DNA from 3 places in the Streptomyces sp. S186 genome. Region 1 is predicted to be linked to each of the others. Evidence: riboswitches for the same ligand, from Rfam matches in the RefSeq annotation. Region 1 holds a riboswitch; each other region holds the start of a gene.
What was found. Region 1 has a riboswitch for cobalamin ahead of ACRAS8_RS24710 (HoxN/HupN/NixA family nickel/cobalt transporter). Riboswitches for the same ligand answer to the same signal wherever they lie in the genome.
Positions count from the first base shown of each region.

Region 1 (3,265 bases):
GAGGTGCTGGGGCGGTGGCCTGGGTGACTGGGGTGGCCTGGGTGGGCTTGATGGTTGCCGTGCGGGCGGTCCAGCGTTTTTCGACGCCACCGAAGCGCCAGTACGCCAGCGCCGCGGCCCACACCACGATGAACAGGCCGACGATGACGAAGCCCACGTTGTCCAGGTCGAGGGAGGAGATCCCCGAGGTCAGCGGGTCGTCGAGGCCGAGCTTGTCGTGCAGGACGGTCACCAGCTCGATGGTGCCGATGAGGAACGCGACCGCGATCGACAGGCCGGTGATGGTGAGGTTGTAGTAGACCTTGCGCACGGGGTTGGCGAACGCCCACTGGTACGCGAAGTTCATGAACGTGCCGTCGAGCGTGTCGAACAGGCTCATCCCGGCGGCGAACAGCAGCGGCAGGCACACGATCGCGTACCAGGGCAGGCCCGCCGCGGCGCCGCTGCCCGCCATCACCATCAGCGTCACCTCGGTCGCGGTGTCGAAGCCGATGCCGAAGAGGAAACCGAGCGGGAACATCTGTCCCGGGCGGCTGATGGACTTGGTGAGGCGGCCGAGAATCCGGTTCATGAAGCCCCGGGAATCCAGGTGCTGCTCCAGTTCCCGCTCGTCGTACGCGCCCGTCCGCATCGCCCGGAAGACCTTCAGGATGCCGACCAGGGCAACCAGGTTGAGGGCGGCGATGAGGTAGAGGAAGGTGCCGGAGACGGTCGTGCCGACGAGGCCGAGCGTCTGGTGCGTACGGGAGTTGTCGTTCATCAGCGCGCCGGCGAGCTGGGCGCCGCCCGCCACCAGCGCGGCCATCACGACGACCACGCTGGAGTGGCCGAGCGCGAACCAGAAGCCCACCGAGACCGGCCGTTTGCCGTCGGCCATCAGCTTGCGAGTGGTGTTGTCGATCGCCGCTATGTGGTCGGCGTCGAAGGCGTGCCGCATGCCCAGGGTGTACGCGGTGATGCCGAGCCCGGCGCCGAACACCTGGCTGCCGACGGTGTAGTGGCCCGGTACGACCAGGAGGAAGAGCACACCGAAGGCGACGATGTGCAGCGCGGCGATCACCGCCATCAGGCCGGCGGTACGGACGGTGTCGCGGCGTTGCCAGCGGAACGATCCCGGGGATCCGGGTATGCCGACAAGGGGGTCGGGGGTGTTGCGGGGGGAAGGGGAATTGTCCGGCGTGTCAGTGGACAGGGCCATGCGGCCATCACGCTCCAGCACCTCGTGGATCACTTCGTGAGATGCCGTGGCCGGTCTCCTGGCTTACGGGTACCCGCGTCCACCCCGCCTTCCCGGCCGCAGGCTGCGGTCAGTGGCGTCGTGCGCGCACGGTGCGCGCACGGTGCGCGCACGCAGAGGGGCGGAAACTCCCCGATCACAGTGGCGAGGGCCGCGCCGGCCTGGGACACGAGGTCCTGCACCGGTCTTCCCGAACACCACGGCCCGATCACTGTAGCGGGCATGACCGAGAACCGGCCATGAACGCCCCGCTCCGGGCGGCCGCCGGGGCGGGGCGGGCCGCGTTCAGAGGTCCAGGGACGACAGGAAGGCGTGCAGTTCCCGGTCGAAGAGCGGGGTGTTCTCAAGGTTGACCATGTGACCGGCGGCCGGGACGCGTATGCGGCGGGCGCCGGGGACCTGCAGTGCTATGGCGTGCGCGTTGGCCGAAATGTCGGTGGAGTCGAGGTCGCCGTCGAGGACGGCGGTCGGCACCCGTATCTCGCCCAGGCGTTCCGCGGCGCCGACCTCCAGTGGCATGCCGGCGCCCACGCCGTCGGCGTGCACCTCGACATTGGCGGACGCGGAGGCACGCATCCGCTCCCGGAAGCCGGGGTGCACGGCGGACGGCGCACGGTACGGCCCGTCCACCCACATCCGCAGGAAGTGCTCCACATAGCGCTCCGCGCCGTCCGCTTCGCCGACCGCGGCGACCTGCTCCCGGATGTGCTCCAGGATGAAGGGGTCGGTGAAGGCGCGGCCGCTGATGCCGGGCGCGGCCAGGAAGAGGGCGGACACCCGCGCCGGGTGGGCGAGCGCGGCGTCCAGTGCGACCCGGGAGCCGTGCGAGAGGCCGATGAGAACGGCCCGGGGTATGTCGAGCGCGTCCAGCAGGGCCACCAGATCGTCGTGGTTGGCCCAGTCGCCGGTCACCGTGGAGGAGAGGCCGTGCCCGCGGGAGTCGTAACGGACCACCCGCAGACCGGAGTTGACCAGCCAGGCGAACTGCTCGTCCCACATGTGCTGGTCGAGCATCCCGCCGTGCAGCAGTACCACCGCGGGCCCCGACCCGGCCGTCTCGTAGAACAGCTCGCCGTCGTCGATCGGCACGGTGCCGTTGTCGATCTCGGACCATGCCTGGAAGTCGTGGGTCATTCTGCGGGACCTTCTGTGGGCGTCGGGCGGTCGGTCGGGTGGGCGGGCGCCGCTGGCCGGTGCCCGGTTGCGGGCGGTATCACGGCCTGTGCGGCGTCCGGGGTGGTGGCGTCCCGCTTTTCGGGATTGCCGCTTTCCTCCGAGGGAACGCGCGAGCCGTCCGCCAAGTGCCGGAATTCCTCGCCGAGCCGATCCAGGACCCGCAGTGCCGCGCGGACCTCACCGGTCGACAGGTCGGCCAGCCCGCGGCGGAGTTCCGCCGCCTCGGCGTCCTGTATCCCTCGCATCACCTCCGTGCCCTCGTCGGTGAGCCGGATCAGGGACGAGCGGCGGTGAGCGGGATTGGGGGCCGTCACGACCAGGCCCAGCTCCGCCGCGTGGTTCACCCAGCGCTGCACCGGCTGGCGGTCCAGGCCCAGTGAGCGCGCCAACTGCGGGACGGTGCGCGGCCCGTGGTAGCGCAGCGCGTCGAGCAGGGCGTGCTCGCCGGCGGTCAGGCCGGTGCCTTCGAGCTCGCGCTCCACCGCGCGCACGATCGTCCGGTGCAGCGGCCACAGGCGTCGGATGACGTCGTACAGCAGTGCTTCGGTGCCCTCGTCGGCACCCCCCTCGATGACACTCATGCTGTCATGATGACATCTCCGGTGTCGATTTGGAAGAGGTGTGGAAGCACGGGCGGAAGTGCGGGCGGAAGCAAAGCGCCGCCGCACGCTGTGGAGTTGGCCGGCGTCATGTAGAGGTGGGTGGCGTCATACGGAGTTGGGGGGAGTCGTGCGGAGTTGGGCGGGGTCAGTCGTCCAGCGGGGGTGGGGCCTCGTCCTCGGTGAAGGAGACGACGAGGTCGGCCCGGGGGCGGGTGGCCGCCACGAGGCGGGCGTTGGCCTCGTCGGAGCT
Region 1 is NZ_CP193932.1:5,743,908-5,747,172, forward strand. Features, by position in the region: gene ACRAS8_RS24710 (HoxN/HupN/NixA family nickel/cobalt transporter) at 1-1,198, opposite strand, end outside; cobalamin riboswitch at 1,230-1,454, opposite strand; gene ACRAS8_RS24715 (alpha/beta fold hydrolase) at 1,523-2,371, opposite strand; gene ACRAS8_RS24720 (MarR family winged helix-turn-helix transcriptional regulator) at 2,368-2,994, opposite strand; gene ACRAS8_RS24725 (nucleoside/nucleotide kinase family protein) at 3,161-3,265, opposite strand, start outside.

Region 2 (3,265 bases), 580 kb from region 1:
GACCGCCACGCGCAGGATGTCCTCGCCCGCGGGCGGTGCCACCACCGATTCCCGTACGGCCCCGCGCAGCGACACCCGCAGCCCGTCCTCTTCGTCGATCCCGAGCCCGTGGGCGTACGGGAGGACGCCGTAGGTCCGCCGCCCGGTGAGCCCGCGCAGCATCTCCAACCCCGGTTCCAGCAGCGTCACATCGCCGCGGAACTTGTTGACGAGGTAACCGGCGACCAGCGCCTGGTCCTCCGCCGACAGCAGCGCGGTGGTGCCGAAGAACGACGCGAAGACCCCGCCGCGGTCGATGTCGCCGACCACCACGACCGGGATCCGCGCCGCGCGGGCGATGCCCATGTTGACGATGTCGGTGCGCCGCAGGTTGATCTCGGCCGGACTGCCGGCGCCCTCGCAGATCACCGCGTCGTGGGTGCGGCGCAACTCCGCCAGGCAGTCCGTGACGGTGCCCAGCAACTGCTCCTGTCTGCCCGCGTGGTAGCCCCGCGCACTCAGCTCGCCCACCGGCTTCCCCAGCAGCACCACCTGGCTGCTGCGGTCGCTGCCCGGCTTGAGCAGCACCGGGTTCATCAGGGCGGTCGGCTCGATCCGCGCCGCGGCCGCCTGCATCGCCTGCGCCCGGCCGATCTCCGCGCCCTCCCGGGTCACGAACGAGTTCAGCGACATGTTCTGCGCCTTGAAGGGCGCCACCGAGACGCCCTGCCGGACCAGCCAGCGGCAGATGCCGGCGGTCACCACGCTCTTGCCCGCGTCGGACGTCGTCCCGGCCACCAGCAGCCCGCCGCCCACGGCCGACCCGGCCGCCTTCCGCCGCCCGCTCACCGCGTCCCCTTCCCGCTCCCGCGCCGCAGCGCGCCCACCGCCAGCCGGCCGGCGACCGTGACGCCCAGCGCCAGCAGACCCACCCGCCGGGACAGCCGTACCGCCCGTTCGACGTCGGCCACCGCGGGCGGCCGCGCCCCGCCGTTGAGCACCGGCCGGTGCTCCACCCGCCCGCCGTACGCCAGGGTGCCGCCGAGCCGGACGCCCAGCGCACCCGCGAACGACGCCTCCACCGGGCCCGCGTTGGGGCTCGGGTGTGCCGCGCCGTCCGCCCGCCAGGCCCGCAGCGCACCGCGCCGGTCCGGGCCCGCCAGCACCGCCAGCGCCGCGGTCAGCCGCGCGCCCGGCCAGCCGGCGACGTCGTCGAGGCGGGCCGCCGCCCAGCCGAACCGCCGGTAGCGCGGCGACTTGTGACCGACCATCGCGTCCAGGGTGTTGACCGCGCGGAACGCCACCAGACCGGGCACCCCGCCCAGCGCGCCCCACACCAGGGCGCCCACCACCGCGTCCGAGGTGTTCTCGGCGACCGACTCCACCACCGCGCGGGCCATCTGCGGCCCGTCCAGCGCCTGCGGATCGCGCCCGCACAGATGCGGCAGCCGCTCCCGCGCCACGTCCAGATCGCCGACGGCCAGCGCCCAGCCCACGGCGCGCGCCTCCCGGCCCAGCGAGGTGCCGCCCAGTACGGCCCACACCGCCGCCGCGGTCAGCGCCGTGCGGGCGCCCGGACGGTGCCGCAGGGCGCGCTCCAGCAGCGCGGCGCCGGCGGCCGCGCCGCCCGCGCACAGCACGGTGTGCACCGCCCCGTAGCCCCGGTGGTCGCGCCACAGTTGGCGCTCGACGGCGCCCGCGGCCCGGCCGAACGCGGCCACCGGATGGCCGCGCCGCGGGTCCGCCGCGATCAGATCACCGAGGAAGCCGAGGGCCGCGCCGCACGCATATCCCGCGTGTTCGCCGCGCACCGGATCAGGCCGCCGGACGTCCGTGAACGGGCCCTGCGGCAGCGGGCAGTGGGGTTCTCGACGGGCAGCCGGGCATGGCGGTATGTCCTCACTCAGGGTCCTCGCCCTGGCTCGACGCGACGGCGACCAGAGTCTCCTGGCTCCCGGATCGGCGCCGCCCCCGGCCTTCCCGCCCGTCTACGTCCTACGGACCGTGGCCCTCGTTGGAGGAGCGCTCCCCGGTGACAGTGGCGGGACCGCGCCGGATTCGCACCGGACTTCCTCTGCTGTCGCCGATTGGCCCGGGCAGTCCACCACGGCCCGCGAAGGCCCGTCAACTCGCCCTTGACCTGCGGTGCAGCCCCGCCGCCGGACCTGTGGCCAAGACCACAGGGCGACCGCCGGCGCACCACCCCAGCCGGACACACACGGACGGGGCGCCCGGCGGCCGCGGCTGCTGCCGCGTCCACCTGACGCCCCGTCCACGGCCGGAGATCCGCCGGCGCCGTTCTCAGGCGGCGACGATCAGATAGATCCCGTACGCCACCGCCGCCGCGCACAGCGCGAAGGCCGCCAGTGCCCCGGCGCGCGCCCCGGCGGCCGGTGCCGTGGTGGCCGCCCCGTCGCCGTCCGCGGCCGGCTTGCGGGAGGTCCCCACGATCCCGACGGTGAACAGGCCCACGATCCCGACCGTCACCGCGAGGCTGACGCCGAAGACCTGGCCGAGAGCTGCCCAGTCGATGTGCATTGCTAGTCCTTAGGGTCCTTGGGCTTCTTGGGGGCCTTGGAACGAGTGGTCGACGTCAGGAGGTGGCGGACACGGGCCGGGCGGGAGCGGGCGCGCCGTCCGACCCGGCGGCTGCGGGGACGGTGGCCGCCGGGGCGACCGGGCCCGCCGGGGGAGGGGAGACGGTCTGCAGCGCCGTGGTGACGACACCGGCCGGCTCCGCCGCCGGACCCTCGTTGACGTTGGTGTGGTCCACCGGCTTGCGCCGGGAGGCCGCCCAGATGCCGCCGCAGATCGCCAGCGCCAGGACGGCGACCGCCGCCACGCCCCAGGTGCCCTGGTCGGCGAGGAACGCGGCCCCCGCGGAGACCAGGCCGGCGGCCGGCAGCGTCAGCCCCCAGGCCGCGACCATCCGCCCGGCCGTGGACCAGCGCACCACGCCGCCCTTGCGGCCCAGCCCGGAGCCCATCACGGCGCCCGAGCAGACCTGGGTGGTGGAGAGCGCGAAACCGAGGTGGGAGGAGGCCAGGATGGTGGCCGCCGCGCCCGTCTGGGCGGCGAAGCCCTGCGGCGGCCGGATGTCGGTGATGCCCTTGCCCATCGTGCGGATGATCCGCCAGCCGCCGAGGTACGTGCCGAGCGCGATGGCCAGGCCGGCGGAGGCGATCACCCACAGCGGCGGGTCGGAGTGCGGGGCGATGGCCCCGCCGGTGATCAGCGCGAGGGTGATCACGCCCATCGTCTTCTGAGCGTCGTTGGTCCCGTGGGC
Region 2 is NZ_CP193932.1:6,323,350-6,326,614, forward strand. Features, by position in the region: gene ACRAS8_RS27230 (cobyric acid synthase) at 1-828, opposite strand, end outside; gene ACRAS8_RS27235 (cobalamin biosynthesis protein) at 825-1,790, opposite strand; cobalamin riboswitch at 1,921-2,053, opposite strand; gene ACRAS8_RS27240 (hypothetical protein) at 2,281-2,517, opposite strand; gene ACRAS8_RS27245 (inorganic phosphate transporter) at 2,573-3,265, opposite strand, start outside.
Region 2: another riboswitch for cobalamin. It lies ahead of ACRAS8_RS27235 (cobalamin biosynthesis protein); the one in region 1 lies ahead of ACRAS8_RS24710 (HoxN/HupN/NixA family nickel/cobalt transporter).

Region 3 (3,265 bases), 2.0 Mb from region 1:
GCACTCCCCTGGCCGGGTTGCAGGCGATGGCCGAGGCGCTGGAGGACGGCGTGGTGGCGGACCCGCGCGTCTATCACACCCGGATCCGCACCGAGGTCGAGCGGATGGGCACCATGGTCGGCGACCTGTTCGAACTCTCCCGCATCCAGGCCGGGGTCCTGTGCCTGTCCCCGACCCGTATGTCGGTCTACGACCTCGTGGGCGACGCGATCGCCGGCGCCGACGCGCTGGCCAGGGAACACGGCGTACGGCTCGTCGGGGACGGCGTCGAACGGGTGCCGGTCGAGGTCGACGGCCGCGAGATGTCCCGGGTGCTGGCCAATCTGCTGGTCAACGCCATCCGCCGGACCCCTGCCGACGGCACCGTCGCGGTCTCCGCCCGTCGGCGGGACGCCGGTGTGGTGCTGTCCGTCACCGACGGCTGCGGCGGGATCCCCGCGGAGGACCTGCCCCGGGTCTTCGACACCGGCTGGCGCGGCACCGACGCCCGGACCCCGCCCGCCGGCGCGGGCCTGGGCCTGGCCATCGTCCGTGGCATCGTCGAGGCTCACCAGGGCCGCGCGGCGGTGCGCAACGTGCCTGGCGGGTGCCGCTTCGAGGTCCATCTGCCGGCGGCGGGCTGAGCCGCACGGGCCAGGCATCCGCCGGCCGCCCTGATCCGGCTCAGTCGGGGACGGACCCTCAGTCGGGGACGGACAGCTCCTCCCGCAATCCCTCCAGCGCCGTGTGGTCGTCGTCGTTGCCGACGTGGGGCCCGGCGAACCAGTGGGTGTACGCGGCGATCTCGGACAGCCGCCAGTCGAGGGCGAACAGCTCCAGCAGCGCCGGATCGTGCGGCACCTCGGCGCCGGCGGCGAGGAGATCGCCGTAGTCCCGCTCGCGCGGGGCGATGGCCAGCGATTCCCAGTCGACCAGCCGCAGCCCGCAGGGGCCGACGAGTTGGTTGGCGTAGTGCGGCTCGCCGTGGGTCGGCACCCAATGGTCGCGGTGGGCGAGCGCGCTCTCGGCCAGCAGGTGATAGCGCGCCGTCCAGTGCCGGATGGCGTCGACGCGCTCGGCAAGCGCGTGCCGTGCCTCCTCGCCGAGCGGGCCGGTCATCCATGGCCGGGCGGTGCGGGCCCGCACCTCGTCGGCGAACGCAGGGCCGACCTGCGGGGCCCAGACAGGCAGGCCCTTCGGCGGCTCGGTGCCGTGCAACGCGGCCAGGGCGTCGGTGACTTGGCCGAGGTGGGCGGGCTCGCGGGCCTCCGCTTCGGTCGGCGGGTGCCCGTCCAGCCACGGCGTCACGCTCAGGGCGCCGCCCGCGACGGCGACGGTGAACCGGCCGGATCGGTGCGGCAGCGGTGCGCACACCGCAGCCAGTCCGCCGGCGGCCAGCGCGGCGGCCCCCGCATAGGCCGCTTCCAGCGAGGCCGCGGTGTGCCGGGGCGCCAACTGGTCCAGGGTGACGAACAGCGTCGTGCCGCCGCCGGAGATCCGCCAGTGATGGGCGCCGAATCCCCAGGGGAGATAGCCGGCCTCGGTGATCCGCGCGTTCTCGGACAGCCAGTGTCCGGCGACCGTGGCTGCGATGACGTCGTCGCTGAGGGAAGGCGGGCGGGAGCGCATGGCATCGACCCCATCACAGTGCGGTGCCCCGGGCACCCGAATTTCCGCCGGAGGCTGCCGGGTCCTTCCGGATCGTGGACTCGACGCCCCATCGGGCCCCCGCACCCTCTAAGCTGGCCGGTGCAGCTGGTTCGCCCCGTCAAGCCAGGCGGGAGCGTCGTAAGAGGGAACCCGGTGGGAATCCGGGACTGCCCCGCAGCGGTGAGTGGGAACGACCGCCGTCATACGCACTGGACCCGAGGTACGGGTCCGGGAAGCGACGGCCAGTAGGTGTCCTGGTAGGTGAGGACGTGCCCGCGAGTCCGAAGACCTGCCATCTGCCCGTGTGCGAACGACTCGTGCGCGGACATCCCGGTGACCTCGAGGGCGGGTCGGCGTTCATACCAGGCGGACGGTCGTGCCTCGCCGTGCACGCTCACACCGCCCGGTTCGTCGCCCTTCGCGCTCTCGTCCGGTCCCCGGGATCTCAGGGATTCATCTCGCGAAGGAGATCTCCGTGACCACCAAGTCCGCAGTCGCGGCAGCACGGGCCACCGTGTACGGCTACCCCCGCCAGGGCCGCCGCCGGGAACTCAAGAAGGCCGTCGAGGGCTACTGGAAGGGCCGCGTCACCGCGGACGCCCTCCGCGCCGCGGCCGCCGAACTGCGCCGCACCCACTGGCGGCAGCTCGCCGAGGCCGGCATCCACGAGGTGCCGACCGGTGACTTCTCGTACTACGACCACGTCCTCGACACCACCGTCATGGTGGGGGCGATCCCCGCGCGGCACCGCGCCGCCGTGGCGACCGACGCCCTGGACGGCTACTTCGCCATGGCGCGCGGCACGCAGGACGTGGCGCCGCTGGAGATGACCAAGTGGTTCGACACGAACTACCACTACCTGGTGCCGGAACTGGGCCCGGACACCGTGTTCACGGCCGACTCGACCAAGCAGGTCGCGGAGCTGGCCGAGGCGCTCGCGCTCGGCCTCACCGCTCGGCCCGTGCTCGTCGGCCCGGTCACCTACCTCCTGCTCGCCAAGCCCGCGCCGGGCGTGCCCGCGGACTTCGACCCGCTGACCCTGCTGGACCGGCTGCTGCCGGTGTACGCCGAGGTCCTCGCCGATCTGCGGGCGGCCGGCGCCGAGTGGGTGCAGCTCGACGAGCCGGCGCTCGTCCAGGACCGCACGCCCGCCGAACTGAACGCCGCCGAGCGCGCCTACCGCGACCTCGGTGCCCTCACCAACCGCCCGAAGCTGCTGGTCGCCTCGTACTTCGACCGGCTCGGCGCGGCCCTGCCGGTGCTGGCCAAGGCACCCGTGGACGGGCTCGCGCTGGACTTCACCGAGGCCGCCGCCGCCAACCTGGACGACCTCGCCGCCGTCGGCGGACTGCCGGGCAAGCGCCTGGTCGCGGGGGTGGTCAACGGCCGCAACATCTGGGTCAACGACCTGGAGAAGTCGCTGTCCACGCTGGGCACCCTGCTCGGGCTGGCCGACCGGGTCGATGTGTCGGCCTCCTGCTCGCTGCTCCATGTGCCGCTGGACGCGGCGGCCGAGCGGGACATCGAGCCGCAGATCCTGCGCTGGCTGGCCTTCGCACAGCAGAAGACCGCGGAGGCCGTCACCCTCGCCAGGGGCCTCGCCCGGGGCACCGACACGATCGCCGCCGAGCTGGCC
Region 3 is NZ_CP193932.1:7,786,529-7,789,793, reverse strand. Features, by position in the region: gene ACRAS8_RS33975 (sensor histidine kinase) at 1-623, shown strand, start outside; gene ACRAS8_RS33970 (phosphotransferase) at 682-1,608, opposite strand; cobalamin riboswitch at 1,719-1,940, shown strand; gene metE (5-methyltetrahydropteroyltriglutamate--homocysteine S-methyltransferase) at 2,105-3,265, shown strand, end outside.
Region 3: another riboswitch for cobalamin. It lies ahead of metE (5-methyltetrahydropteroyltriglutamate--homocysteine S-methyltransferase); the one in region 1 lies ahead of ACRAS8_RS24710 (HoxN/HupN/NixA family nickel/cobalt transporter).